DNA from 3 places in the Citrobacter amalonaticus genome. Region 3 is predicted to be linked to each of the others. Evidence: riboswitches for the same ligand, from Rfam matches in the RefSeq annotation. Region 3 holds a riboswitch; each other region holds the start of a gene.

Region 1 (9,927 bases), 1.8 Mb from region 3:
ATATCTGAGTAATTGTCTCATCATTTCAGTCCTGCTTTTCCAGAAAACGACGACAGGGCAGCACCAGTAAAAACCAGGCGAAATAGCCGATTGTCGACAGTTGCGAGACCGCGCGGATCCATCCCTCTTCATTACGAATGCCTTCCGTCAGATCGGGGCCAACCAGTGCTTTTGATCCCAGCCATCCCAGAAAACAGACATTCAGCACCCACAGGCAGAAACCCCATTTCACCCATTTGTTGTAGTGGCGAAAACGCGCGCGGGAGGTATCCAGCCACGGGAGAAAATAGAAGATCAGCACTGCGCCGCACATCGCCGCCAGCCCGACGAGTTCGTTCGGGAAGCAGCGCAGAATGGAAAAGAAGGGGAGAAAGTACCACTCCGGGGCAACAATCGCCGGAGTCACCGTGGGATCTGCCGGGATGAAGTTATCCGCGCTGCTCAGATAATGAGGCGCGAAAAATAAAAACCAGGTGAACAGCATCAGGAATAACGTGATTTTAATGGCATCTGAATCCGTGATTCGGTAATCGAAGAGCAGACTACGGGACGCTTTCTCGCTGAAGGTCCGTTTCATCGCGTGAGCAAAGGCCGACTGTACCGTACGGACGTGGAAAATCGTCATCACCACGACCGCAAAGGGAAGAATAAAGTGCAGGACGTAAAAACGCCCCAGCGTGGGGGTGCCAGGCGCATAGCCACCCACCAGGAAGGTATACAACTTGTCACCCACCACCGGGATGGCGCGGGCGAAACTGGTGATCACCGTCGCGGCCCAGTAGCTCTTTTGCCCCCAAATCAGGCTGTAGCCGAGAAACGCGGTGATCATCAGCAGCACGTACAACGTGACGCTAATCATCCACATCGGCACATACGGTCTGCGGTAGACGCTGTAATACATGCCACGGAAAATATGCAGATAGCAGGCGAAGAAAAACAGCGATGCGCCGATGGTGTGCATACTGCGCAGCAATTCTCCGTGACTCACTGCGCGCATGATGTGGACGATGGAATCAAACGCCAGCGATGTCGTCGGGACGTAAAACATCGCCAGCACGATGCCGGTCAGTATCTGTATTCCAAGCATCACCAGCAGGATCGCACCGACGGCAAACAGCCATACACCGGCGATGGAGCGCGGGAAAGGAATGCGCCAGCGGATCATCTTACACGTCCTTAGCGCCAATACGCACGGTCAGACCATCAGGATGAAAGGCAAACTCTGGAACGGCCAGATTGGCGGTTGCGGGGCCGCGAGTGACCCGTCCGGAAGTATCAAACTCCGAACCGTGACACGGACAAATCCAGCCCTGTCCACCGGGTCTGGTATTGGGTACGCAGCCGGCGTGCGGACAATACCCCTGAACAACCAGCCACTGCGGATAGTCAGACGCGACCCGTTCGCTGTCCGCCTGCGGATCGATAAGCGCGCGGTGGTCAGCCTTGCGGGCCGCGACGATCTCTTCCGGCGTGCGATGATGGATGAGGATCAGCTTTCCTTGCCAGATGCGTCTGATAGTTTGCCCCGCGGCGATCCCCGCCAGCGAGACGTCTATCGGTTCATTTTCCCCGCGCGTTGTTTCGTCCGGGCCTAATGCGGAAATTAACGGCCAGACGGCGGCGGTCACTCCCGCTGCGCCGACAAATTTTGTCAATTTGCACAGGCAGTTGCGTCGTTGTTGCTGAATGTCCTTATCCGGCTGTTTGTTCTCCACCACCACAGCGCTCTCCCTTACTGTTTATCAATGCGCGAATAGATGTCCTGGAAGCGTTTATCGGCGATCCCGGGTGCCGTAAACGCGCGATAACTGTCCGGCAGAGTGGCGTCGCCGACTTTAATCAGCATGACCATCCCTTGCGCATAATGTGGGGTGCATTTAATGCCGTAGAAGCCCGCGTTGTCATACTTCACTGCGATCTCCTCATCGATTTTGCCGATAAATCCTGGGTAGCCCGCAGGCGACAGTTCAGCAATTGAGGCCGCGTTATGACTCTTATGCTTGCGGATAAATTTCACCGTATCGCCAGGTTGAATCTCCAGGTAGTCCGGCTCATAGACCATGGGGCCTGCTGAACCGCGATTCTTCATCAGTACTTCGTGGGTTTGCGCGAAGGCAGAGGCGGTGAGGGCCAGCAAACACAATACGTTCAGGCTCTTTTTGAGATAGTTCATGGGGTCTTCCTTAGGCTTCTTCAGGTCTTTGATAACGAATAAAACAGTTCGCACCATGGGGATCGCGCTCGACGATAGCGTCAATGCCAAACCAGGCGCGGAGATTCTCGCGGGTGAAAATGGCGCAGGGACGGCCCTGCATTTCCAGACGACCGGCGTTCATCACGATGATGCGATCGCAGAACATGGCAGCATGATTGAGATCGTGGAGAGCGGCGACAACCGTCAGTTTTTCGCGTTTCACCAGGCTGAGAAGGCCAATCTGATGTTGAATGTCGAGGTGATTCGTGGGTTCGTCCATCAGCAGCAGTTGTGGCTGCTGAGCGAGCGCGCGGGCAATATGCAGGCGTTGTTTTTCGCCGCCGGAAAAGGTGTGCCAGCAACGATGGCGAAGATGCTGAAGATCGACTTTCTCCAGCATGGTCTGGACGATATTGTCATCGTTGTCCGACCACGGATTCAGCAGGCTCAGCCACGGGGTTCGTCCCAGCGAGACGGCCTGTAGCGCGGTCAGGCGCTCACTGGTTTCTGCCTGCTGCTCAACCAGCGCGACTTGCTGCGCCAGTTGACGGCGTGAATAGCGATGCAGCGCTTTTTGCTGCAACAGGATGTGACCGGCGGTGGGCTTCAGTAGACCGGCCAGCAACGAAATCAGCGACGTTTTCCCGGAGCCATTGGGGCCGATAATGCCGACAAACTCCCCCGGCGCCACGCGGAGTGAAACGTCATTGACAATCACTTTGCCTTTCACCTGCCAGTGCAGACATTCCGCCTGAATCATCGCGTCGCAGGCGGCAACCGGAGTCGGTACAGGATTAACGGTCATTTGGTCGGGTTTCCTCTGATCAGGATGATGGAAAACGCGGGCGCGCCGACCAGAGCCGTAATGACGCCGATGGGCAGAACTTGTCCGGGGAGAAGCGTGCGGGAGATGACATCGGCGACGATCAGGAAAATGGCGCCGATCAGCGCGCTGACAGGCAGCAGACGATGGTGCTGATTGCCTACCAGCAGACGGGCGGCGTGAGGGATCACCAGTCCCACAAAGCCAATTGCGCCGACGATGGAGACCATAATGGCCGTCATACCGGTTACGGCGGCAATCAGCACGCCACGAGTGCGTTTTACCGGAATCCCCAGTGAGGCGGCGGACTCCGCGCCAAAAGAGAAGGCATCCAGATGACGGGCATAACAGAAACATATCGCAACGCCAACTAACGCGGTGGGGATTGCCAGTACCACATCGGGCCAGCGGACGCCGCTCAGATTCCCGAGCAACCAGAACATAATGCCGCGTGCCTGTTCCGCGTTGGCAGAGCGGGTGATGATCAGTGAGGTCAGCGCATTGAATAACTGGGAGCTGGCAATCCCGGCGAGAATGATTTGCGTCGTAACCCCACCGCCTTGCCTGCCGCCTGCCGCTACCGCCAGAAGGGCCACAAACAAAAAGGCGGTCAGGGCACCGACAAATGCGCCGAACGACATGCTGATCATCCCGGCACCCAGTCCGGTCAGCGCAACCAACACCGCACCGGTTGAGGCGCCTGCGGAAATGCCCAGCAGATACGGCTCGGCAAGCGCATTGCGCAGTAACGACTGTAAAACCACGCCCGACACGGCCAGGCAGGCGCCACAACTGGCGGAGACCAGCGCACGGGTCAGGCGATAGTTCCAGACAATCCCGGCATCCAGTGCATCAACCGGATAATGGGTGTCAAACAGATGATTTGCCAGCGTGTTGAGTACGTGCTGCCAGGGAATAAACGTCTCGCCAATGGCGATCCCTGCCAGCAGGACGCCGCACATCAGCACGCTAACCCAGAGGGCGTGGGCGCAAACATTGACCGCTAACCGACTGACGGCGTGACGCGTCCTGCGTAAATCGCTCATAGTGACCTGCGTTTCGGAGTGCATAAAACGCGCCGGACCCGTCGGGATCTGGCGCGAAACGAGGATTAATGCGCGGCCTGAGGATGCGCTAAACCGTACTCAACCAGGGCGTCAGCCAGTTTCTCAACACCGTCGATCGTTCTGATTCCGGCATTCATAGTCTGTACATCAATCACCGGTAAATGATCGGCTTTAACGGCGGGGATCAGTTGGGTGACCGGGTCGGATTTCAAATATTCCATTTTCACCTGCCAGTCATCGGCCGGGAAACGCCGGCGACTCATTTCCCCCAGCACAATCACTGTCGGCTGGGCTTTGGCGATGGTTTCCCAACCGACCGTTGGCCATTCTTCGGCGGAATCAATGACGTTTTTGATACCCAGGGTCTGCGCAATCCAGGCGGCAGGTCCTAATTTCCCGGCGACGTAGGGATCCAGTTGCAGGTCGGCGCTGGAGAACCAGAAAACGGCGGAGACGTTGTTGTCCATCCCGGCGATTTTGTTTTTCGCTGCCGTTTCACGTGCTTTGAGGCTGGCAATCAGTTCGTTGCCCTTATCCTGAACGTCGAAGATCGTCGCTAAGTCGGCCACTTCCTGATAGACCATTGCGATATCAAACATGCCTTTGCGCACGCCGTCACCGCCATCTTCGTTATCTTTCGCGCAGTCTGCCGGTGCGGTATAGACCGGGACCTTCAGTTCGCTGAACTGTTCATAAGAGGCCACCGTGCCCGCAGGACCGATCTGCCATTCGAACTGGCTGGCGACCAGATCTGGTTTTTTGGCAATGATGCCTTCGAAGCTGGGGATGTTCTGGGCAATAACTGCAATCTTGTCATTTGCCGCCTTATACGCGTCGGGAACAGGCCCGAACCACAGCGATGTGCCTACCACTCGATCGGCCAGGCCCAGCGCATACAGGATCTCAGTGCTGTTTTGTCCTACGGTGGCCACACGTTTTGGCGCTGCGTTAAACGTGATATCCCGACCACAGTTTTTTATCGTCAATGGATATTCCGTTTTGGCTGCATGAGAAAGACCTGAGGTGAGAAACAGCGCGGTACCAGCAACAACCAGAAGCATTTTTTTATAAGGTACAGAGGTAACATTAGCGTGCATTATTATCATCCCGTTCATGCCAGAATCTGAACGTCTGGTCATGGATTATATCGTTCCATATATCGGGAGAGTTCATGACGATAGATGACAGGACATCGTGAAATTTACGCATGACGTTATGAAAATAAAGAAAGTCAGCAGTTCAGTCAGAAATCTGATTCACTCTTTCACGGTGGCTTATATCAAATAAATCATCACATGGACCATCCCGTCCACTCAATGGGGCATAAATTTGACAGCAGGTCTCCTGACTCACGGTAATCAGAATATCGGCCTTCCCATAAAGATTCGCTTTACAGTGACCTGCAACAAAATATGCTGCACGAGGATATTCTGCATCCGCCTACAGTTGCGGGGGCAGTCATGGCATGGGATTGTAATAATCCGCACCATGTTCCTATTCATTACAATGTTGGTGTAATGAAATGCTGTCGGAAAAGACTGTATCGGCATTTGTTAACAAGATCAATCGCAAGGGGAAAGAAGGGTTTGTTTGAGATAAATAATGTCTATTTATTAAATATCAATGAGTTATGTTTTATCTGGTAATAAAATTCTGGATAACGAAACGTCATAGTGAAAAGCTAAATGAGAATTGATTGACGTTGATCAAGTAATATTCTTATTCATGCTAATTTATGTGATCTCTCCATATGCACTAATTGCCAGTCATCGTGCATATCCATTACAACCTGAAAATGATTACGTCGCCAGAATGAATAACCTCCCGGTAAAAAATGGTGGGTATGTAAGTATAATAAGTTGTACTGCTGTTGCTCGCAGAATGTTTCAGCAAAAGCGAGTAACTGACCCCCAATACCTTTTCTGCGATAACGTTTGTCCACATAGCAGCGACAAATTTCTGCCGTTTCTGTCAAAATATAGCGTCCGCGAAGTTCGGTAATGCGGTCGTCATATTGGCAGACGGCCAGGGTAGCAATGAGTTCATGCTTTTCGCTCCAGGCACACAGCAATACATTCCGCTGCTGTTGAATATACTGCTGTTGCAGGTTAAAAACATCCTGTCCGGCATCAGGGACTGGCCTGTCCGCCGCAAAGAACTCGTTCAGATGTTGAATCAGAAATAACTGAACCGCCGGAATATCTTCTCCGGTCATTTCACGTAGCGTAAATGAAATCACGAGTTGTCACTCTTATTCGCAGGAACAGAAAGCAGATAATAACAACACGGGAGGGGAAAAACAGGGGGCAGAGCGGAAAATGTTACCGGCCTGTACAGGAACAGACCGGTAATCGCAAAAAGATTATAAATCAGCCAGCGCCGCGTCGCGGTTCGGGAAGAAGGCCAGACGACCCGGAATCGGTTTAATACCAGCGCGCGCCATCGTGCGCAGCGGCTGGAACTCGAGGTTACTTACGCGCAGCTCGCAGCCTTCTGGCAATCTTTTCACAAAGCGCTGGAAGGCATCGAGACCGCCAGCGTCCAGCACCGGTACCGCGTCCCATTTCAGTACGACAATGCGCTTGCCTTCGATGCGCGACTCCAGATCGGTAAACAATCCTTCCGCGGCCGCAAAGAACAGCGGGCCGATCACGCGCAGCACCAGCACATCTTCGGGTACTTCGACGTTCACCGCTGCCAGTCGCGTCATGCGCGCGATACGGCGCATAAACAGTAACGAGGCCAGCACAATCCCGACGCTGATGGCAATGACCATGTCAAACAGCACCGTCAGCGACATACACATCATCATCACAATGATGTCGTCTTTGGGCGCATGACGCAGCAAATCCACAACTTTGTGCGCTTCGCTCATGTTCCAGGCCACCATCAGCAGCAGGGCCGCCATCGCCGACAACGGCAGCCATGAAAGCAACGGCGCCAGCGCCAGCAGCGCCATGATCACCAGCAGCGCGTGGATCACCGCGGAAATGGGGGACGTTGCGCCAGCGCGGACGTTTGCTGCCGAACGGGCAATTGCCGCCGTTGCGGTAATCCCACCAAAGAAGGGGGCGACAATATTACCGAGTCCCTGGCCAATCAGTTCGCTGTTGGCTTTGTGTTTCGTGCCGGTCATCCCGTCGAGCACCACGGCGCAGAGCAGGGACTCGATCGCCCCCAGCATGGCCATTGAGAATGCCGCCGGAAGCAGGGCGCGCAGGGAATCCCAGCTCAATGTGAAGTCAGAATCCGGTAGATTCCACGGCAGCACCAGTTGCGGCAGCAGTTGCGGGATCCCGTTGCCCTGTGAGCCGTCGGCGAGAATATAGTGGAACTGAGAACCAATGGTGGCAACGTGGCCGCCCAGCAGGTTGATGATCCCCATGACGGCACAGCCGGCGAGCAGGGCGGGCAGGTGACCTGGCAGGCGAATGCCCAGACGCGGCCACATCATCAGCGTACCCAGCGTGACCACCCCGATGGCGGCATCGCCCAGGTTAATGGTCGGCAGAGCCATGAAGAGCGCGCCGACTTTTTGCAGATAGTGTTCCGGGACGTGGGCCATCTGCAGACCGAGGAAATCTTTGATTTGCATGGTACCAATGGTGATACCAATCCCTGAGGTAAAACCTAAGGTAACCGAGACCGGGATGTACTCAATCAGGCGGCCAAAGCGGGCCAGGCCAAAGAGGATCAGGAAGACCCCGGACATCAGCGTCGCGACAAGCAGGCCTGCCAGCCCAAATTGTTGCGAAACGGGATAGAGGATCACCACAAACGCGGCGGTCGGGCCTGAAACGCTAAAACGCGAGCCCCCGGTTAAGGCAATAACAATCCCGGCCACAGCGGAGGTATAAAGTCCGTACTGCGGCGCGACACCGCTCCCGATAGCCAGCGCCATCGCCAGCGGGATAGCAATAATCCCGACGGTGATCCCGGCAATCACATCACGGGTAAACCGTGAGGCGGTATATTTTTCCTTCCAGCAAGCGTCGATGAGGGCGCGGAAAGGCATCACATGTGAGGAAAAAATTCTGTTCACAATAATGTTTCATCCATGAGCGCATCATCTGTCAACTCAATGAAATGGCGGGTTGGCAGGTGAAGGAGGCATAAGTCATACAAATAAAGGTTACAGATAAAAAAACCCGCCGCAGCGGGTCTTTGAGCCGGGTTCGATTAATGCTCGAACATAGCAGAAATTGATTCTTCGTTGCTGATACGACGAATCGCTTCGGCCAGCATACCCGACAGGGTCAACGTACGCACGTTCGGCAGTGCTTTGATTTCGTCGGTCAGCGGAATGGTATCGCAGACAACAACTTCATCAATCACAGAGTTACGCAGGTTGTTTGCCGCATTGCCTGAGAAGATCGGGTGAGTGGCGTAAGCGAATACGCGTTTTGCACCACGTTCTTTCAGCGCTTCAGCTGCTTTACACAGCGTACCACCGGTGTCGATCATATCGTCAACCAGGACGCAGTCACGACCTGCAACGTCACCGATGATGTGCATCACCTGAGAGACGTTTGCACGCGGACGGCGTTTGTCGATGATCGCCATATCGGTGTCATTGAGCAGCTTAGCGATAGCGCGGGCACGCACGACGCCACCGATGTCCGGAGAAACCACAATCGGGTTATCCAGATTCAGCTGCAGCATATCTTCTAACAGAATGGGGCTACCAAATACGTTATCAACCGGTACGTCGAAGAAGCCCTGGATTTGTTCAGCATGCAGGTCAACGGTCAGAACGCGGTCAACGCCGACGCTGGACAGGAAGTCAGCGACAACTTTTGCCGTAATCGGCACACGGGCGGAACGTACACGACGATCCTGGCGCGCATAGCCAAAGTAAGGGATAACGGCGGTGATACGGCCTGCGGAAGCACGGCGCAGGGCATCAACCATAACGACCAATTCCATCAGGTTGTCGTTCGTTGGAGCACAAGTGGACTGGATGATGAAAATATCACCACCGCGTACATTTTCGTTAATTTGTACGCTGACTTCGCCGTCGCTAAAGCGACCTACAGCGGCGTCGCCGAGAGAAGTGTACAGGCGGTTGGCAATACGTTGTGCTAGTTCCGGGGTGGCGTTACCAGCAAAAAGCTTCATATCAGGCACGAGAAGAACCTCAGGCATGCGTCCATTGGTGGAAAGAGTTTGCCAAAAACTGTGCGGGCCAGGCAGCACTCTCTCCATGCGGTGTATTAACGAGCGCGATGCAACGTCTGGAACAGGGTGACGTTGTCACCGAAACTCAGCTTGCCCGGCTTACCCGTCATCATTCATGTTTTATGCGCGCTGGCTTCAAGGCCTCACACCAGTCACATACGGGTGTATGCGCCTGGCAATTCGTCATCTCGCCAACGTACTGAAACGTCAATGATTCAGAGTAACGCTCTATGCAGTGGAGAGAGGTTGACACCCTTCGCCACAAAGGCATTGAGCCATTCCGGGGCTTGCTCAAGCACCTGCCGGGCACGAGACTCTGTATCGAATTCAGCAAAGACACAGGCTCCTGTACCAGTCAGGCGCGACGGCGCGTATTCTAACAGCCAGGAAAGCGCCGCATCAACCTCGCGAAAACGTTTTCTTGCGATAACCTCGCAATCATTGCTGAATTCACATTTTAATAACGTTTCTATTGACCTTTTTGGCGTATTACGGGGGAGGTCGGGATCGTTAAAAATCATCGGCGTAGGAATGCTGACGCCAGGATGCGCCACCAGATACCATTTTTCGGCCGGTTCCACCGGCGTCAGGATCTCTCCGACGCCTTCGGCAAAGGCGGCGTGTCCGCGGACAAACACCGGAACATCAGCCCCGAGCGTTAATCC
Region 2 (9,927 bases), 1.5 Mb from region 3:
GCGCCAGCAGCGCTGCCAGTAGTGGGAACGGCGTATCGCGACGACAGCCAATGCCAGCGACCACCCGCTGCGGCACCAGTTTCCAGTGTTGAACCGGAATATCCGGCAATTCGTTACGTAACGTGACGCACACCAGCGCATCCAGTTCAGGCAGTTGCTGGAGATCGGTAACGGTAATGAACCCACGGCGATCGCAGTGGCGGACGTCTTCATCCAGTTCTTCATCCCACCACAGCCCCACGCGCTGGTTGCTCACCAGCATCTGATTCACCACTTTTACCGCTGCGCGAAAGTCGGTCATACGGGCGTTGAGCTGAAACGCGAGGGTGTCCAGCGCCGCCATCTCATTGACGTCAGTGGCAGTGGTAATCACCGGATCGGCACCCAGCATGCCGGCAAGATAACGGGTCAGCGCGTTCGCGCCGCCCGCATGGCCGGAAAGCAGGCTGATCACGTGCTGGCCGCGCTCGTCGATCACCACCACCGCCGGATCGCTGAACTTGTCATTCACCAGCGGGGCCAGCACGCGCACCGCGATGCCGGTCGCCCCGATAAAAATCAGAGCGGAATAGTTCGAAAACGCGTCGCGCGCGGCGTGGGCGAACCCGCCGTCGAACGGTAAGAAACCGTCCTCCAGCAGTTTTTCACTGGTAAAACAGGTCAGCGGTAACATCGCTGCCAGCCGTTTCGCCAGCGTTACACCGCCGGGCGTCAGGCAAAACAGCGCGATTGATTCAGGCTTTACGGTATTCATGGCTAAAGTCCGCGGCATAGAGTCTGGAGTAGTGATACTCATCTCCGAGGAAATTCCCGACCAGGATGAGCGCCGTTTTGCGGATCCCGGCGTCGCGCACTTTATCGGCGATGTCCGCCAGCGTGCCACGCACGGTTTGACTTTCCGGCCAGGTCGCTTTGTAGATCACGGCCACCGGCGTGGTCGCCGGGTAACCGCCCTCAATCAACCGTTCCGCAACCCGGTTGATGCGCTGGACGGAGAGATAAATCGCCATTGAGGTCTGGTGGCTGGCGAAAGATTCCAGTTGTTCACGTTCCGGCACCGGCGTGCGGCCTTCGAGTCGCGTGATAATCAGGCTTTGCGAGACTTCCGGCACGGTGTACTCAACGCCCAGCTCCGCCGCCGCGCCGAGAAAAGCGCTAACGCCCGGCACCACCTGCCAGGGGATGCCGCGTTTGCTCAGCTCTTCACCCTGTTCGCGCACCGAGCCATACAGCGATACGTCGCCGGTTTGCAGGCGCACCACCGTTTTTCCGGCCTTCACGCCCTCTTCCATCAGGGTGAGGATTTGCTCAAGGTGCAGTTCCGCACTGTCGTGGCACTCCGCGCCCTCCGGGCAATACTCCAGCAGTTCGGTGTTGATCAGCGATCCGGCGTAAATCACCACCTGCGCCTGTTGCAACAACCGGTACCCCTTGAGGGTAATCAGCTCCCGGTCACCCGGACCTGCGCCGACAAACCACACACAACGGGGATCAAATGTCTCAGACATGGTGTTCTTCCTTCTGACAGGCGATGACAAAAACGGGATTGTTCGGTTTGAAATAGTGACCCGCACCCAGCGTGGTCAGCGACGAAATCTGCATTTGCAGGCAGTCCACATCCTGTATACCGCGCTGTTGCAGATGAGCCAGCGCGGTATTGAGGTTTTCCTGCAGGATGAAGGTCATCACCAGACGTCCACCGACGTGCAACTGGCGCATCGACCAGTCGATCAGCTCCGTGAGATGCCCCCCGCTGCCGCCCATAAAGACGGCATCGGCTTTCTCGGTCATCATCATCGGCGCTTCGCCAGGCAGAATATCGATATTCGCGCAGGCGAAATGCTGACGGTTTTCGTCGAGTAAACGCAGCGCCGCCGGATTGCGCTCGATAGCCGTGATGTGCAGCGACGGAAACTGTAACGCGGCTTCGATGGACACACTGCCGGTTCCGGCCCCGATATCAATCAGGTGACTGGCCCGGTGCAGTTCAAGTTTTGCGAGAGCGAGCGCACGTACCGCTTCTTTGGTCATCGGCACCTTCTCACCGCGCAGGAAAAGCTCATCTTTCATCAAGGATCACCACTGCATTCATCTCATATTCGGCATGGACCTCGCTGACGCGCAGCCAGTGGATCCGTTCGTTTTCCATCGCCAGGTTTTCGCCAATCACCATCCAGCGATCGCCCTTTCCTCGTGCAACCAGTTGCGCGGCAATTTCACGCGGCCCGCACTGACCGTCGGTGACCATTGCCACCTTGTTATGCTGTGCCAGCGTATCGAAACAGACGCTGCGCCCGTGGCTACTGGTGAGCCACATGTCATTCATGTCGATTCCCGACTGCGCGCACAGATACTGCACCGCGCTGATGCCAGGAATGATGCGTACCTGCGCAACGCCAAAATGCGCCACCATCCGCGTACCAATGCCGTAAAACAGCGGATCGCCGGAGGCCAGAACCACCACCCGCTGATCCTGATGCGCCGTAATCCACGCCAGCAGTTCGGGAATGTTGGCGCCCAGCGCAAACTGCTCGCCGCGAAAGTCCGGGAACTGCTGCAAATGGCGCTTACCGCCGACCAGTACATCGGCCTCTTCAACCGCCGCGCGCGCCGCTGGCGTCATCAGGTGCAGACCGGCTGGTCCCATCCCCACGACCGTCAGCATTGCATCTCCCGCGCGATAGCCTCGACGGAGCGGTTGCTACCCAATACCTGGTTATCAAATGAGAACATGATCGCGTCGCAGGTCGGCGGCGTTTTGGTAAAGCGCAGCATCTGCATCACACGCTGACAGATGCGTTCGGCAAGGTGGTTGTAGATGTGCTGAAAGCCGTACGCGTCGATATGCTCCATTGCCGCTTCAGTGGTGTCGCAATCGCTCACCAGCGTCAGCAACTCCAGCGGCGCGCCGAGCAGCGCCAGATGCGCCACCAGCGTTTCCATCCGCGCATCGGCTATGTGGCTGTGGGTGTGGAAGATCCCGGCGGCAATTTTGATCAGCTTTCCAGGATGACCGACGAGCACGACCTGGCGAAATCCCAGTCGCACCGCCTCTTCAATCATGTAGCCGACAAAGTTACTCATGGTGACCACAACGTTGGTGTCAATGCCCATCTGTTCGCGGACGAAACGCTCACCGTGGTTACCCGGCACCAGAACCACCCGCTCCAGTCCGGCGGCACGTTTGATTTCCAGCTCCAGCGATAACGACCGCTTCCAGCTCTCTTCGGACATGGGGGTCACGATGCCGGTGGTGCCAATAATGGAAATGCCACCCAGAATACCAAGACGCGAGTTGTATGTTTTTTGCGCCCGTTCTTCTCCTTCCGGGGCAAAAATTTCGATTTCCGCCCCGCGTACCGGGCCTATCGCCTCACGCACGGCGGATTCAATGGTATGACGCGGAGTGCGATTAATGGCCGCGCTGCCGACAGGCAGACCAATCCCCTTGCGGGTGACCGTGCCGACACCTTCGCCGCCGAGCAGGACAATTTCACCGCTGTCATTCAGCGTGACGCGGGCGAAAATCAACATTCCGTGGGTGGCGTCGACATCATCGCCGCCGTCTTTGCGGATCGCGGCAATGGCCTGCTGTCCTTCAATGTGCGGTGATTCCACGTTCAGACACAGGGTGACGCCGGACGGTGTGACAATCGATACCTGATGGATCAAATGCTGACGCAGAACCATCAGCGCGGCGACTTTTGCCGCCGCCGTGGCGCACGAACCGGTGGTGTAACCTTTGCGCAGCGCTTTACCGTTATGCCAGACGGGCGCGTCGAAAGTCTGATCGCTCATCGCGCCCCCTGCATGTGATACAGCATGGCGTTCACGATCGCCGCCGCCACGTTACTGCCGCCTTTGCGTCCGAGGGCGGCAATGGCGGGCAACTGGCTGTGCGTCAGCGCCTCTTTGGATTCCGCCGCGCCGACAAATCCCACCGGCACCCCCACCACGCCGCTTACCGCCACGTCCTTTTCCAACAGGCGAAACAGCGCAGTGGGGGCGTTGCCAAAGACAAACACTTTTTCGCACGCTTCCGTCACGGCAATATCGACAGCCGCCATTGAGCGAGTGATACCCTGCGCTTTCGCTTGCGCTACCACACGCGGATCGCTGATATAGCAGCGACACTCGCCCCCCATCTTCGCCAGCAGGGTTTTGTTGATTCCCGAAAGCGCCATGGTGGTGTCGGTATAGATAACCGTCGGGCGACTCAGCGCTGCGCAAAGCTGTTCCAGCGCATCATCCGAAAACCAGAGAATATCCAGCCAGTCGAAGTCAGCGGTGGTGTGAATCACCCGTTTGATGATGGCTTCATGTAGCGGGCTGGCAAACTGATACTCCGGGCGCGTTTCATGGATGATCTCGCCAATGATGTCAAAACTTTTGGCTTCAATCGCCTGGGGTTGCTGGATGTATTGCATTGTCATTTATCCTCAGGCCACACCCACCACCAGCCAGCGCGTCACAAGGAACAGCGCCAGAGCCAGCGTTGAGGCAACCCACATCAGTCGAATTGTTTGGGAAATGTCGTCTACAGAAATGGTGCGCTGCGCGTCGCCGATCCACGGTTTTTCAACGCGCTCGCCAAAGTAATCATTCGGGCCGCCCAGTCGAATACCCAGCGCACCGGCAACGGAAGCCTCCGCCCAGGCACAGTTCGGGCTGCTGTGGTTGTAGCGATCCCGCCACCCCACGCAGAGCGCCCGGGAGCCGTCACGGCGGCACAGCACCGCTGCCGCGCTCAGCAGCAGCCAGCTCAGTCGCGCAGGAATGTAGTTCGCGACGTCGTCCATGCGAGCGCTGACCATGCCAATCGCCCGGTATTTTTCGTGTTTATAACCCACCATGGAATCCAGGGTATTCACCGCTTTGTAGGCCATCGCCAGCGGCGCGCCGCCGATTAAGAGGAAGAACAGCGGCGCGATAATGCCGTCAACCGTATTCTCCGCTACGGTTTCCACGACCGCCCGGTTGATCTGTTCCGGCTGAAGCTGCGAGGTGTCGCGACCCACAATCCACGAGAGCTTTTCACGGCTTTGTGCAAGATTGCCTTCGCGTAGCGGACGTTCAACCTCTTGCGCCGCCGTTGCCAGACAGCGCCCCGCCAGCACGGTGAAAATCATCCAGACTTCAACGACCCAACCGAGCCACGGATGAATCAGCGTCGCCAGATGTAACACGCCCCAGGCAACCGCCCACGTTAAGCCCACAACCACCAGCCACATCACCCCACCACCGATGCGTAACGCCCGGTTACTGTTGCAGTAGCGGCGGATAAGCCGCTGCACGGCATTGATCAGATTGCCTATCCAGCGCACCGGATGTGGCCAGTCTGGCGGGTCGCCAATCACGACGTCGAGAAGCCAGGCCACGCACCATGCCAGTAGCGTCATAACGCCTCCCGCGCGGCATTCAGCCAGTGATTAAGCATTAATGGACGCTGAGCAAAGTGAACGTGCAGGTAACTGGCGAAAGTGTTGCCGATTTGCCAGCCGCCGGACCACGCCTGCACCGTCTGACCGTCACGGACTTTACGGCATGCCAGCACGGCGGGCGTTTCAGGGGAAAAATCGGAATAATGGAACTCATGACCGCGCAGCACATCGCCTTCCGCGGCCAGCAGCGTGGGCTGCAGAGCCTGCGCTTCGCAATAGCCGAAGCGGGTCAGTCGTTTACCCATTTTACTGCGACCGGGGAGGATATCGGCCATGCGATGCTCAACCCCGTCGGCATCTTCCAGCAGGCTACCGAGGTACATTAATCCGCCGCACTCGGCATAAATGGCGACGCCGCGCAGGTGCGCATCACGCAGGCTTGCCAGCATTGTGGTATTGGCCGCCAGCGCGGCCGCGTGCAGTTCCGGATAACCACCGCCCAGCCAGACCATCTGACAATCGGGTAATTCGCAATCGTGGATCGGGCTGAAGCGAACAATGTTGACGCCGGTACGCGCCAGCAGCGCCACGTTATCGGGATAATAAAAATTAAAGGCCTCATCATCAGCCATCGCCAGCGTCAGTCCTTCTCCGGCGTTGGGCGCAGGACGTTCTGGCCATTCGCCTTGCGGCAATGCCTGAAGGTGGCTTAAGGCCAGCAACCGATCGATATCCAGCGTGCTTTCCAGCCGGGCGGCGAAATCCTGCCATGATTGTTGATTAACGACAGACTCGCGCGCGGTCACCAGTCCCAGATGCCGTTCAGGTAGCGCGACACCGTCAACGCGCGAGACGTAACCCAGCACCGGCACAGCGCAGTAGTGCTCGATAGCGGTTTTCAGCAACTGGAAATGGGACTCGCTGTTGACGCGGTTAACGATAACGCCGGCAATGTTCAGCGTCGGGTCAAAATGCTGGAAGCCCATCACCGTGGCGGCAATGGAGGTAGAAACGGCTTTCCCGTCAACCAGCAGAATCACCGGACAGCCCAACTGTTTTGCCATCGCGGCGGTGCTGCAGTAGTCAGGATCAGTGCCGTAGCCGTCGTACAGTCCCATCACCCCTTCGATCACCGCCATATCCGCGTCCTGCATCTGTTCACGGAACAACGCATTAAGCACCGGCTCGGGGAGCATGAAACTATCGAGATTGCGGGAGGCGGTACCGCTGACGGCCGTATGCCAGGCGGTATCCAGATAATCAGGGCCGACTTTGCAGGGCTGGACGCGTAAACCACGTTGTTTCAACACGTTCAGCAAGCCCAGCGTCACCGTGGTTTTACCACAGCCACTACCGGTACCAGCCAGAACAAACGCGTACTGCTTTGCCGCCATGACCCTGATCCTGTTCAGGGTGGTAGGGATGTACTGACACCCAGTCTTCCGACTGTACGTATCTGAGCAACCCACTTCCCACCGAAGTTGTTGGTAGTATCCGACAGGCTGGTCTTCTGGCTTAGCGTCGTCCTCGCCCGTCCTTCCCAATCTTGCGATCAGTGGTCTTCACGGGGTTGTCAGCATCACAGCAGCGGGGGCTGCGGGGGATTTTCACCCCCTTCCCAGACACAATTGTGTCAAACCTGTCAGCTTAAATGATGAACAGAATGAATTCTCCTCATCACAACAATACTTTTTCGTTACTTATTCGTTGCGCATTTTTTATCAACAAGAAATGTCGCAATAAAACGATTCTGAATGAAATGTCATGCAAGAGAATAATGAAACCTCTTAACGATGACACTGTATCTCATCACAGAAATAAAAACTGGTGAAGTTTATTCCGCAAAGAGCGATATTTTATTGCGCTATGACAATTTATTGCTGTACTAAAAATACTTAACCATTATAAATGACCGGATTACGCGAGAATATCAAAAATCGGCAATAGCAAAATATTGCTATTTATGCCGATTCAGCCGGCAAGTTTTCATTTATTTTTTGCCGATAGGCCTGCGGCGTAACCTGATAAGTCTGACGGAACACTTTGCAAAAATAGCTGGTTTGCGAAAAACCTAAATTGCGGGCAATGCTGGCAATGCTCCAGTCACTGTGACAAAGCAGCTCTCTGGCACTGGCCATGCGCTGCTGATTGACCCATGCGTTAAAACCAATGCCCTGGTATTTTTTGAACAGTTTGCTGAAGTAGTACGGACTCAGATAAACGTGCGACGCCACATCTTCAAGGCGAAGATCGTCTGACAGGTGTGCATCAATATAGCGTAACGCCTTCTTCATTTTGCTGTCATGAGGGCTGGCGGCGCGTGCCGGGCGCGCAGGTTCAGCAGGTTGCGTGCTGTCTTTAATCACCACGAAATTGAGTTGCTTTTTGAGGCAGTTTTCAACAATGAGTTTGAGCAGATCCGCCGAGGCCATCACGCGTGAATAGTCCATTTCCGGGACATTACTGAACTCATTGAGCAGTTCAGGATCGGCCTGCCAGCGATCGTCAACCTTCATGATATCGAGCAGATCGGCACCATCATCGTTACGTAAACGCACCTGGCCGCACAGGACGAACCCAACAAGATGGCCTGCGATCACGAGAGGAATAGAGAAATCGGTAAGCCCGGCATGGCAGCGATAAATACAGGGTTGATCCGATTTTGACGCTTCCAGTCCCCCACAGCGATCGCTCATACGACACCGGGTACTGTGTTGCGGATGCTGACGCATCAGTTGGCAAAAAGGCGTGAAATTAAACAGCTCAGAAATCTCATCACCGTGAATATTGACAACCACAACAGCCAGGCTGGTCGCTTGCGCAAAATCCTGTGCGATTTTATTAATGAGTTCTGAGTTCAGGGTACTCGCAGAAATCATGATAAAATCCCTCAGTTAATCCATTGTTATAATGAAAACATAAATTTTACATTTACTTCTTATCATCCCCTATCCTTGTGTGTAAATGACAGAAAGCACAAGGGACAATAACAAAAGTCTCCCTGGGTGGGGAGACTTTTTAGTCAGTTCGTGAAAGCAGATCACGAAATAGAAATTAAAGACGTGATATTAGCCACGCGAGTCAAAATTACGCGTCCGTCTCTTCGATTTTACACGTATTACAGGGCAAATTTTTACCAATAAGGTACTTATAGATAGCCGCGCCTGCACACGCACCAATCAATGGCGCAATAATCGGCACAATAAAGTACGGGATATCACGTCCGCCGGTCATCGCAATATCTCCCCAACCTGCCATCCAGGCGAACAGTTTAGGACCAAAATCACGCGCCGGATTCATGGCAAACCCGGTTAACGGGCCTGTAGATGCACCAATTACCGCGACCAGAATACCGATCAGCAGCGGCGCCAGTGGCCCTTTAGGCACACCGTTACCATCGTCGGTCAGCGCCATAATCAGCCCCATCAGGATAGAGGTGATGACGATTTCGACCCCAGCCGCCTGCCACACGCTCAGCGCAGCCGCCGGATACGTACTGAAAATACTGGCCAGATAGAGGCTATCGACACTGCCGCGAACCATGCTGTGGGCAGTTTCATACTCAATAAATAAATTGCCGTAGAGCAGATAGGCCAGCACCGCACCGCCAAACGCCCCCGCAACCTGCGCGATGATGTAAGGCAGAACTTTACGTCCCGGGAAGCAGGCAAACATCCAGAGTGCGACCGTGATTGCCGGGTTCAGATGCGCTCCGGAAATTCCCGCCGTCAGATAAACCGCAAGCGAAATACCCAGACCCCAAATAATACAAATTTCCCAGAGACCCAGACTGGCGCCTGCGACTTTCAGTGCGCTAAGGCAGCCGATACCAAAAAACAAAAACAATCCGGTACCCAAAAACTCGGCAATGCATTGCGCTTTCAGTGAATCATTCATTGTGACACCTTCTTAGAAGCGTTCGTGTCCTTACCAGCGGACCCTTGCTGGTCGTAGAGTACAACGACACCTACTATAGGAAGAGGCCGCTGAAAATTGTTGGCAAACTGCGCATTCTGAGACCTGGAAAAATCGTTTTGTTATAGCAATTTCTTGCCATCTATTTATTCAAAGGCAGCGTGTAGAGTGCCTGAGTGTAATTAACCAGGACGATTCGTGATAGCAAAAATTGGTTATTTGAAGATTTCCCTTTTCCAATCAACGTCACAAATTGGTTTTCCCGCATAGCAAATTAAATTAACCCTGTCATCCTCTAAAATGTAAATATGGAATAGCAAAAGCCAAAATATCACATTAATAAAAATTAACAAAAACAATAAAAACAAAGAGATAAAATAAAAAACAGCAAGTTTGTCATATTCACAGCCCACTAATTTTTCACCCAGACTTTCAAGTCAGCCATTCTTTTTCCTCGCTTCTTTTTATAGTCATGAATATCGGGACAACCCAGGCGAGGTCTTTATGCAACAAGAAGCATTAGGAATGGTAGAAACCAAAGGCTTAACTGCAGCCATAGAGGCCGCAGATGCAATGGTGAAGTCAGCCAATGTCATGTTGGTCGGCTACGAAAAAATTGGCTCAGGGCTGG
Region 3 (9,927 bases):
CCGGATGCGCTGGAGTTGATTCGCGGTAAATGTGGCCGTGTTCAGGGCGCGTTGACCGGCATGATGATGACGCTGAAGGGGCTACCGCTGGCGTATAACAAAGATATGCAGGAAGACAAAGAAGGTTTGTTCGACGCGCTCGACACCTGGCTGGACTGTCTGCATATGGCTGCGCTGGTGCTGGACGGCATTCAGGTGAAACGTCCGCGTTGCCAGGAAGCGGCACAGCAGGGTTACGCTAACGCCACCGAACTGGCGGATTATCTGGTCGCGAAAGGCGTCCCGTTCCGTGAAGCGCACCATATCGTGGGTGAAACGGTCGTTGAGGCGATTCGTCAGGGGAAACCGCTGGAAGACCTGCCGCTCGCCGATCTGCAGAAATTCAGTAGCGTCATCGGCGATGACGTGTACCCGATCCTCTCCCTGCAGTCGTGTCTGGATAAACGTGCGGCGAAGGGCGGGGTGTCTCCTCAGCAGGTCGCACAAGCGATCAGCTACGCGAAGGCGCGTCTGAGTTAACACTTATGCAATCACTCCCCCTGCAAAATGGGGGAGTGTTGATTGTTAGCCTGGATATTCACACTTCTTCGGTACAGAAAAACTACCCAGTCATTAAACAAACAAGTATTTTTTATTTTCTTGTCCCGCCATTCTCAACGTTATTATATTTATTTTATCGCAGCCATTACCTTAATAATTAAATTCTCCCGCATGACATTTTATATTTTCTTGGTGAATGATTTATCGAGAATGTTATCTGTTATAAGAATGTTTGTTTTTTAATGTGATCATTCTTGAATATTTAAATTTTTTATCTTGTATGGTAGTAGGCTTGAAGGTAGATTTCGTAGGAAAACTTATCGTTAATTTCGTCGTCATCCTTTAAATGGTCATCGAATTTACTGTTTTTTTCAAGGAGAAACAGATGGATATTGATTTGTCAGGGAATGCTTTAAGTAAAAAATTGCAACGTATTCGTCATATTCAGATTGTGACATTGCTTTTATTATTCATGGCAGGGATAGTCAATTTTTTAGATCGCTCATCGCTTAGTATTGCAGGTGAAGCGATTCGCGGAGAGTTAGGTTTGTCAGCGACAGAGTTTGGTGTCCTGCTTTCCGCATTTTCATTGTCTTATGGCTTTTCACAGCTACCATCGGGTATTTTACTTGACCGCTTTGGCCCCAGAATTGTATTAGGAGCAGGATTAATTTTCTGGTCGCTAATGCAAGTATTAACCGGCATGGTTAATTCTTTCAGCCACTTTATTCTTATGCGCATTGGTCTGGGTATTGGCGAGGCTCCGTTTATGCCTGCGGGTGTGAAATCCATAACTGATTGGTATGCGCAAAAGGAGCGAGGAACGGCTCTGGGTATTTTTAACTCCTCTACCGTCATCGGTCAGGCCATTGCTCCTCCAGCGTTAGTGCTTATGCAAATTGCCTGGGGATGGCGAACGATGTTTGTCATTATTGGGGTTGCAGGTATTTTGGTTGGCCTGTGCTGGTATGTCTGGTATCGCAACCGCGCGCAATTCATCTTGCGGGATGATGAGCGCAGCTACCTTTCTGCGTCTGTTACGACACGTCCCCAGTTACATTTTAATGAATGGCTGGCGTTGTTTAAACGGCGTACAACCTGGGGAATGATTTTGGGTTTTTCAGGGGTTAACTATACTGGATGGCTCTATATTGCCTGGTTGCCCGGTTATCTGCAGGCGGAGCAGGGATTTAGCCTGGCAAAGACGGGGTGGGTTGCCGCGATTCCATTCCTTGCTGCTGCGGTAGGGATGTGGGTAAACGGCATTATTGTTGACCGCTTAGCAAGACGGGGTTACGACCTGACAAAAACGCGCAAAACGGCTATTGTGTGTGGTCTTACTCTGTCGGCACTGGGTACGCTGCTGGTTGTGCAATCTTCTTCGCCTGCTCAGGCCGTTGCTTTTATCTCTATGGCATTATTCTGCGTCCATTTCGCGGGGACATCGGCTTGGGGATTAGTGCAGGTGATGGTATCAGAAACCAAAGTGGCTTCTGTCGCCGCCATTCAAAACTTTGGCAGCTTTGTGTTTGCTTCATTTGCCCCCATCGTGACGGGCTGGGTGGTGGATACCACTCACTCCTTTAATCTGGCATTAGTCATTGCTGCCTGTGTGACGTTCACCGGCGCACTGTGTTACTTCTTTATTGTCAAAGATCGTATTGAGTAGAAAGCAAAAAAAATGCGGACCTCAGGTCCGCAAAAGTTCACGTTGGCTTTAGTTATTTGGGTATGAGAGAGACTCTCAGAACGGGCAGTGGCTTCAAGGGTTAAACGAGACCGCTCCGTTTCTGTGATGGATTATCAGACAGAAAGCTTGATAGGGATAATCGTTCGTTGCTATGCTACCTATCGCCATGAACTATCGTGGCGATGGAGGATGAATAATGAATATTCGTGATCTTGAATACCTGGTGGCATTAGCCGAACATCGCCACTTCCGGCGCGCGGCGGACTCCTGTCACGTCAGCCAGCCAACGCTGAGCGGGCAAATCCGCAAGCTGGAAGATGAGCTTGGCGTGATGCTGCTGGAGCGTACGAGTCGTAAAGTGCTGTTCACCCAGGCGGGTTTACTGCTGGTGGATCAGGCACGTACCGTGCTGCGTGAGGTCAAAGTGCTCAAGGAGATGGCAAGCCAACAGGGCGAAACCATGTCAGGTCCGCTGCACATTGGTTTGATTCCCACTGTGGGTCCTTACCTGCTGCCGCATATTATCCCGATGCTGCACCAGACTTTCCCGAAGCTGGAAATGTATCTGCATGAGGCGCAGACCCATCAGTTGCTGGCGCAACTGGATAGCGGCAAGCTTGACTGCGTGATCCTGGCGCTGGTGAAAGAGAGTGAGGCCTTTATTGAAGTGCCGTTGTTCGACGAGCCGATGCTGCTGGCGATCTACGAGGATCACCCGTGGGCGAATCGCGACTGCGTGCCGATGTCCGATCTGGCAGGCGAAAAACTGCTGATGCTGGAGGACGGTCACTGTCTGCGCGATCAGGCGATGGGATTCTGCTTTGAAGCCGGCGCTGACGAAGACACCCACTTCCGTGCGACCAGTCTGGAAACGCTGCGTAACATGGTCGCGGCAGGAAGCGGTATTACCCTGCTGCCTGCGCTGGCGGTTCCGCAAGAACGCAAACGTGATGGCGTGGTGTATCTGCCCTGCATTAAGCCTGAGCCGCGTCGTACGGTGGGACTGGTTTATCGTCCGGGCTCACCGCTGCGTAGTCGCTATGAGCAACTGGCAGAGGCCATCCGTGGTGCGATGGATGGCCATTTCGATAAGGCGTTAAAAAAGGCGGTTTAAGCCATTTAGCGCCGCTACCCGATAGGCTTCCGCCATGGTCGGGTAGTTAAAGGTGGTGTTAACGAAGTACTCAATCGTGTTACCACCACCTTTCTGCTCCATAATCGCCTGACCGATGTGAATAATCTCGGCTGCGCGTTCACCAAAGCAGTGAATTCCCAAAATCTCTTTGGTTTCCCGATGGAATAAAATCTTCAGCGTGCCCACGTTCATGCCGACGATTTGCGCGCGCGCCAGGTGTTTAAACTGAGCACGTCCCACTTCGTAAGGCACTTTCATCGCTGTCAGTTGCTGTTCGGTTTTGCCAACGGAACTGATCTCCGGGATGGTGTAAATCCCGGTGGGGATATCTTCAATCAGGTGCGCGTTCGCTTCCCCTTTCACCAGCGCCTGGGCGGCAATGCGTCCCTGGTCGTATGCTGCGGACGCCAGACTCGGGTAACCGATCACATCACCCACTGCGTAGACGTGCGGCAGCGCGGTCTGGTACATGCTGTTGACCTTGAGCTGACCACGGCTGTCGGTTTCCAGACCGATATTCTGCAACGCCAGGGAATCGGTATTCCCGGTACGGCCATTGGCGTACAGCAGGCAGTCGGCCTTCAGTTTCTTACCGGACTTCAGGTGCATGATCACGCCATCGTCGCAACCTTCAATCTTCTCATACTCTTCATTGTGGCGAATGACGACGCCGCTGTTCCAGAAGTGGTAAGAGAGGGAGTCGGACATCTCCTGATCGAGGAACGCCAGCAGACGGTCACGGGTATTGATGAGATCAACTTTGACCTCCATACCGCGGAAGATCGACGCATATTCGCAGCCAATCACCCCGGCACCATAAATAATCACATGGCGCGGTTCGTGGTGCAGGCTGAGGATCGAATCACTGTCATAAATGCGCGGGTGCGAGAAATCCACGTCTGCCGGATGATAAGGGCGCGATCCGCAGGCAATGACAAATTTCTCTGCCGTCAGGGTTTCAACCGTACCGTCATGACATTCCAGCGCCAGCGTGTGTTCGTCAACAAAATGGGCGTTGCCCTGCAAGATCTCGCAGTGGTTACGCTCATAAAAACCCTGCCGCATCCGTGTTTGCTGATTAATCACGTTGTCGGCATGGTTGAGAATATCGGCGAATGAGGAACGAAGCAGGCGGGAATGATCGCTGTAAAGGGGGTTCTGATTGAATTCGATAATACGACTGACTGCGTGGCGGAGCGCTTTCGACGGGATGGTGCCCCAGTGGGTGCAACCGCCGCCAACGTTATGATAACGCTCGATAACGGCAACGCGAGCTCCTTGCTTAACCAGACCCATTGCAGCGCCTTCGCCGCCGGGGCCGGAACCTATTACTATGGCATCGTAATCGTAGGAATGTGGCATGGTAAGGCTTACCTGTTCTTATACATAAAAGCAACAGAATAGTAACATCATTGCCGGGATAACCCAATTATCGTTGTGCTTTTTTGCGAAGCTGAAGCACAAACTGCGCGTAAACAATCATTCACAAAGCGGAACAAGCAGATTAACTTTGAACTCTGGTATAGTGCCAGACAAGACATTTGGAAGGATTCAGACATCGTGATGGGCGTTAGAGCGCAGCAAAAAGAAAAAACCCGGCGTTCGCTGGTAGAAGCCGCATTTAGTCAACTGAGCGCGGAGCGTAGCTTCGCCAGTCTCAGTTTGCGTGAAGTCGCACGTGAAGCGGGCATTGCGCCAACCTCCTTTTATCGTCATTTCCGTGATGTTGATGAGCTCGGCCTGACCATGGTCGATGAAAGCGGTCTGATGTTGCGTCAGTTGATGCGCCAGGCGCGTCAGCGTATCGCCAAGGGCGGGAGTGTGATCCGCACCTCGGTCTCCACATTTATGGAGTTCATCGGTAACAACCCTAACGCCTTCCGTTTATTATTGCGTGAACGTTCTGGCACCTCAGCGGCGTTCCGTGCCGCCGTTGCGCGAGAAATTCAGCACTTCATCGCGGAACTTGCGGACTATCTGGAAATCGAAAACCATATGCCGCGTGCGTTTACTGAAGCGCAAGCCGAAGCGATGGTGACGATTGTCTTCAGCGCAGGCGCCGAGGCGCTGGACGTGGGCGCGGAACAGCGTCGTCAGTTAGAAGAGCGACTGGTACTGCAACTGCGCATGATTTCGAAAGGTGCGTATTACTGGTATCGCCGTGAACAAGAGAAGATGCCCCTTATTCCGGGTAACGTGAAGGAAGAGTAATGAAACAGTCAGTTCAGGATAAAGGTACGCTGTTGCTGGCGCTGGTCGCTGGCTTGTCAATCAATGGCACATTCGCGGCGCTGTTTAGCTCCATCGTGCCGTTCTCTGTATTCCCGATTATCTCGCTGGTGCTGACGGTGTATTGTCTGCATCAACGTTATCAGAATCGCACCATGCCTGTGGGGTTGCCGGGCCTGTCTGCCGCCTGCTTTATTCTCGGCGTTCTGCTTTACAGCACCGTGGTGCGCGCGGAGTATCCGGATATCGGCTCCAACTTCTTCCCGGCCGTGTTGTCGGTCATTCTGGTCTTCTGGATCGGCGTGAAAATGCGTAATCGCAAGCAGGAAGTGTCGGAATAAAAACGGTCGATGTCCAGGCCGGATAAGGCATTTATGCCGCTATCCGGCGCTGCTTTGCCTGATGGCGCTGCGCTTATCAGGCCTGCAACGTATCACTTCGCCGTCAACAACACCCCGCACTCCATGTGGTGCGTATACGGGAACTGATCAAACAGCGCCAGACGTGACACGTTATGCGTCTGGCTTAATGTTTCCAGGTTCTTGCACAGCGTCTCCGGATTACAGGAGATATACAGAATGCGCGGATACGCCTGCACCATTTTCTCCGTCTCGCTGTCCAGACCGCTGCGGGGCGGATCGACAAAAATCGTTTCGCACTGATAGCTTTTCAGATCGATACCCTGCAAGCGGTTAAACTCGCGCACGCCGTTCATTGCCTGAGTAAACTCTTCCGCCGCCATGCGGATAATCTGCACGTTATCAATCTGATTCGCCGCAATGTTGTATTGCGCGGCGGCAACGGACGGCTTGGCGATTTCGGTCGCCAGTACGCGATCAAAGTTGCGCGCCAGCGCGAGCGAAAAGTTGCCATTCCCGCAGTACAGTTCGAGCAGATCGCCTTTCGATGCGCGGGTGGCATCCAGCGCCCACTCCAGCATCTGAATGTTCATTGCCGCATTCGGCTGTGTAAAGCTGTTCTCTACCTGGCGATAGATCATCTCTTTGCCCGCGACCGGCAAGCGTTCATCGATGTAATCCTGGTCCAGCGCGATTTTGGTTTTCGTTGCGCGGCCAATCAGATGTACGTTCAGGTTTTGCGCACGCAGAGCATCGCGCAACGCTTCGGCGGCTTCACGCCACTCGTCGTCCAGTTTTTTATGATACAGCAGCGAAACCACCGCCTGATTGCTCATGGTGGTGAGGTAATCAATCTGGAACAGCTTATGGCGCAGCACGCGGTTGTCGCGCACGCCTGCGATCATCGCGGTCATCAACTGGTTGATCAGTTCACTCGCCGCCGGGAAGCTGTCGACGCGGATTCGGCTTTTGCTCTGCTGATCAAAAATGATGTGATACAGGTCGTCACCATCGTGCCAGATGCGGAACTCCGCACGCATACGGTAGTGACTGACCGGTGAGCGAAACACTTCCGGAACCAGGTCAGAAAAGGGAGCCATCATACTCTGCAAGCGCACCACTTTCTCGGCGAGCTGCGCATCATACTGTTCTGTCGGAAGGTGTTCGGGGGTCATGATGTATCCTGAAAAATATAAGTACGCTGGGATTGTAGGGATTGCTCAACAGATGTCCAGACATTGATGACTTCCAATTTTTAACAAACGCGCTGGACAGTAAGATGTTACAAACTGTAGCATCCGTGTGCCGGTCCTGTGAGTTAATAGGGAATCCAGTGTAAATCTGGAGCTGACGCGCAGCGGTAAGGAAAGGTGAAATGAGAGCGTAAGCAGACACTGCCTTCGGGTGGGAAGTCTTCATTTCTATTATCCCTGACGGGGATAACCCTCCAAGCCCGAAGACCTGCCGGCTTACGTCGCAACTGGTTTTCATCATCGCGTACTATCGGTGGGACCTGCGGCATCCTTCTTATATTGTGGATGCTTTACAATGATTAAAAAAACATCGCTGCTGACGGCGCTCTCCGTCACGGCTTTTTCGGGTTGGGCACAGGATGCCACCCCTGACACGCTTGTCGTGACGGCAAATCGTTTTCAACAACCTGTTAATACCGTTCTGGCCCCTACTGATATCGTCACCCGCGAGGATATCGAACGCTGGCAGTCCCGAACCGTTCTGGATGTCATGCGCCGCCTGCCAGGCGTGGATGTCGCTCAGAATGGCGGCATGGGGCAAAGCTCTTCTCTGTTTGTGCGGGGTACCGAAGCGAAACACGTTCTGGTGTTAGTCGACGGTATTCCGGTCGCCCGTCCGGGCATTTCGAATAACTCCGATATTGACCAGATTCCGGTTTCGCTGGTACAGCGCATCGAGTATATCCGCGGTCCGCGTTCAGCGATTTATGGCTCTGGCGCGATTGGCGGCGTGGTGAACATCATCACCATGACGGGTGAGGAGCGTTCGCAGATTAATGCTGGCGTGGGGTCAAAAGGTTATCAGCAATATGACGGTACGTACCGCCAGCGTTTTGGCGATACCGTGGTAACCGCGGCCGGGGCTTATCAGACCACCAAAGGTTTCGATGTTCAGCCGCGTTCCAGCTACAGCGGCGATGGCGATCGCGATGGCTATCGCAATAAACTGTTCTGGGGAGGCGTTGAGCACAAATTTAACGACCAATTCGATGGTTACTTCCGTGGCTACGGCTATGCCAGTAATGCTGATTATGATCAGGGAAGCTGGGGTTATGACGGCGGAAACGACGAGCACCAGAATTACACCCAGTCGTGGGATACGGGGTTGCGCTTCAATTCTGGTATCTACTCGTCGCAGCTGGTCGCCAATTACCAGCGTATAAAGGACTATAACTACAGCAGCCTGAACGGGCGCTATGCGACAGGTTATAGCCTTGATGATATGGAACAGCGCTACGTCCAGTGGGGCAACAACGTTATTGTCGGACACGGCGCTGTCAGTGCTGGCGTCGACTGGAAACAAGAAAAGCTGATGTCCTTTGGCGAGTATGGGACAGACAACTATAAGCGTGATAACACGGGCCTCTATCTGACCGGGCAACAGCAGATTGATAGCGTGACGCTGGAAGCGTCGGGCCGTGAAGACCATGACGACCAGTTCGGCTGGCACGGTACCTGGCAAACGGCGGCGGGATGGCAGTTTGTTGATGACTATAAGGTGACGCTTTCCTATGGTACGGGCTTCCTTGCGCCTTCACTGGGGCAACAGTTTGGTGCGGAGCGTTTTGGTATCGCCTCTAACCCAAACCTGAAGCCGGAAGAGTCGAAGCAGTGGGAAGCCGGGTTAGAAGGGCTGACCGGTCCGCTTGACTGGCGTCTGTCGACCTATCGCTACAAAATTCAGAACCTGATCGACTACAACAACAATACCTACTTCAACGTTAAATCCGCGACCATCAAAGGTCTGGAATGGACGGGGAACCTGACGACCGGGCCGGTCGATCATCGCTTAACGTTGCAGTATGTTGATCCGCGTGATGATGAAACCGATCAGCAGCTTTATCGTCGTGCGAAACAGCAGGTGAAGTACGAGCTGAGCGGACAGGTTTACGATCTGGGCTGGGATGTGACCTATCAGTATATTGGCGAGCGTTACGATTACGACTACGACAATTCCCGTAAGGTGAAAATGGGCGGGCTGAGCGTGTGGGACATCGGACTTTCATATCCAGTCACCTCACATCTCACAGTTCGTGGTAAAATAGCCAACCTGTTCGATAAAGATTACGAGACAGTTTATGGCTACCAAACTGCAGGACGGGAATACACCTTGTCTGGCAGCTACACCTTCTGATCCACGTCCCACCGTGCTGGTATTTGATTCCGGCGTCGGTGGGTTGTCGGTCTATGATGAGATTCGGCACCTCCTGCCGGATCTCCACTATATCTACGCTTTCGATAACGTGGCTTTTCCTTACGGGGAGAAGAGTGAGGCGTTTATCGTTGAGCGCGTTGTTGAGATCGTGACGGCGGTACAACAGCATTATCCTCTCTCCCTGGCGGTTATCGCCTGTAACACGGCCAGTACGGTCTCTCTTCCTGCCTTGCGTGAGAAGTTTGCTTTCCCGGTCGTGGGCGTGGTGCCAGCGATAAAACCGGCGGCGCGTCTGACGGCGAATGGCATTGTCGGGTTACTGGCAACGCGCGGGACGGTGAAACGTCCTTATACGCATGAGCTAATTGCGCGCTTTGCGAATGAGTGCCAGATAGCCATGCTGGGGTCTGCAGAGCTGGTGGAACTGGCGGAAGCGAAGTTGCACGGCGAGCCCGTGCCGCTGGAAGAGCTGCAACGGATCCTGCGCCCGTGGCTGCGGATGCCGGAACCGCCTGATACCGTGGTGCTTGGCTGTACCCACTTTCCCCTGTTGCAGGAAGAACTCT

Evidence for each region. A riboswitch is a leader RNA that binds a small molecule or an ion and turns the genes downstream of it on or off. The one in region 3 is predicted to bind cobalamin.
Region 1: linked by a shared signal. The riboswitch ahead of AL479_RS22430 (ABC transporter substrate-binding protein) and the one ahead of btuB (TonB-dependent vitamin B12 receptor BtuB) in region 3 are both predicted to bind cobalamin.
Region 2: linked by a shared signal. The riboswitch ahead of AL479_RS00160 (cobyrinate a,c-diamide synthase) and the one ahead of btuB (TonB-dependent vitamin B12 receptor BtuB) in region 3 are both predicted to bind cobalamin.

The regions. Positions count from the first base shown of each region.
Region 1 is NZ_CP014015.2:4,645,129-4,655,055, reverse strand. It holds gene AL479_RS22460 (cytochrome c1) at 1-21, opposite strand, end outside; gene AL479_RS22455 (cytochrome b) at 26-1,165, opposite strand; gene petA (ubiquinol-cytochrome c reductase iron-sulfur subunit) at 1,167-1,718, opposite strand; gene AL479_RS22445 (pseudoazurin) at 1,733-2,173, opposite strand; gene AL479_RS22440 (ABC transporter ATP-binding protein) at 2,184-2,999, opposite strand; gene AL479_RS22435 (FecCD family ABC transporter permease) at 2,996-4,063, opposite strand; gene AL479_RS22430 (ABC transporter substrate-binding protein) at 4,129-5,181, opposite strand; cobalamin riboswitch at 5,401-5,629, opposite strand; gene AL479_RS22425 (GNAT family N-acetyltransferase) at 5,808-6,299, opposite strand; gene dauA (C4-dicarboxylic acid transporter DauA) at 6,447-8,099, opposite strand; gene prs (ribose-phosphate diphosphokinase) at 8,264-9,211, opposite strand; gene ispE (4-(cytidine 5'-diphospho)-2-C-methyl-D-erythritol kinase) at 9,478-9,927, opposite strand, start outside.
Region 2 is NZ_CP014015.2:20,864-30,790, forward strand. It holds gene cbiG (cobalt-precorrin 5A hydrolase) at 1-754, opposite strand, end outside; gene AL479_RS00130 (cobalt-precorrin-4 methyltransferase) at 735-1,508, opposite strand; gene AL479_RS00135 (decarboxylating cobalt-precorrin-6B (C(15))-methyltransferase) at 1,501-2,070, opposite strand; gene AL479_RS00140 (cobalt-precorrin-7 (C(5))-methyltransferase) at 2,060-2,665, opposite strand; gene cbiD (cobalt-precorrin-5B (C(1))-methyltransferase CbiD) at 2,659-3,798, opposite strand; gene AL479_RS00150 (cobalt-precorrin-8 methylmutase) at 3,795-4,427, opposite strand; gene cbiB (adenosylcobinamide-phosphate synthase CbiB) at 4,440-5,399, opposite strand; gene AL479_RS00160 (cobyrinate a,c-diamide synthase) at 5,396-6,775, opposite strand; cobalamin riboswitch at 6,864-7,039, opposite strand; gene pocR (transcriptional regulator PocR) at 7,343-8,260, opposite strand; gene pduF (propanediol diffusion facilitator PduF) at 8,469-9,278, opposite strand; gene pduA (propanediol utilization microcompartment protein PduA) at 9,801-9,927, shown strand, end outside.
Region 3 is NZ_CP014015.2:1,568,683-1,578,609, reverse strand. It holds gene argH (argininosuccinate lyase) at 1-519, shown strand, start outside; gene AL479_RS07575 (MFS transporter) at 926-2,209, shown strand; gene oxyR (DNA-binding transcriptional regulator OxyR) at 2,427-3,344, shown strand; gene sthA (Si-specific NAD(P)(+) transhydrogenase) at 3,327-4,727, opposite strand; gene fabR (HTH-type transcriptional repressor FabR) at 4,926-5,576, shown strand; gene AL479_RS07555 (YijD family membrane protein) at 5,576-5,935, shown strand; gene trmA (tRNA (uridine(54)-C5)-methyltransferase TrmA) at 6,028-7,128, opposite strand; cobalamin riboswitch at 7,243-7,437, shown strand; gene btuB (TonB-dependent vitamin B12 receptor BtuB) at 7,502-9,340, shown strand; gene murI (glutamate racemase) at 9,285-9,927, shown strand, end outside.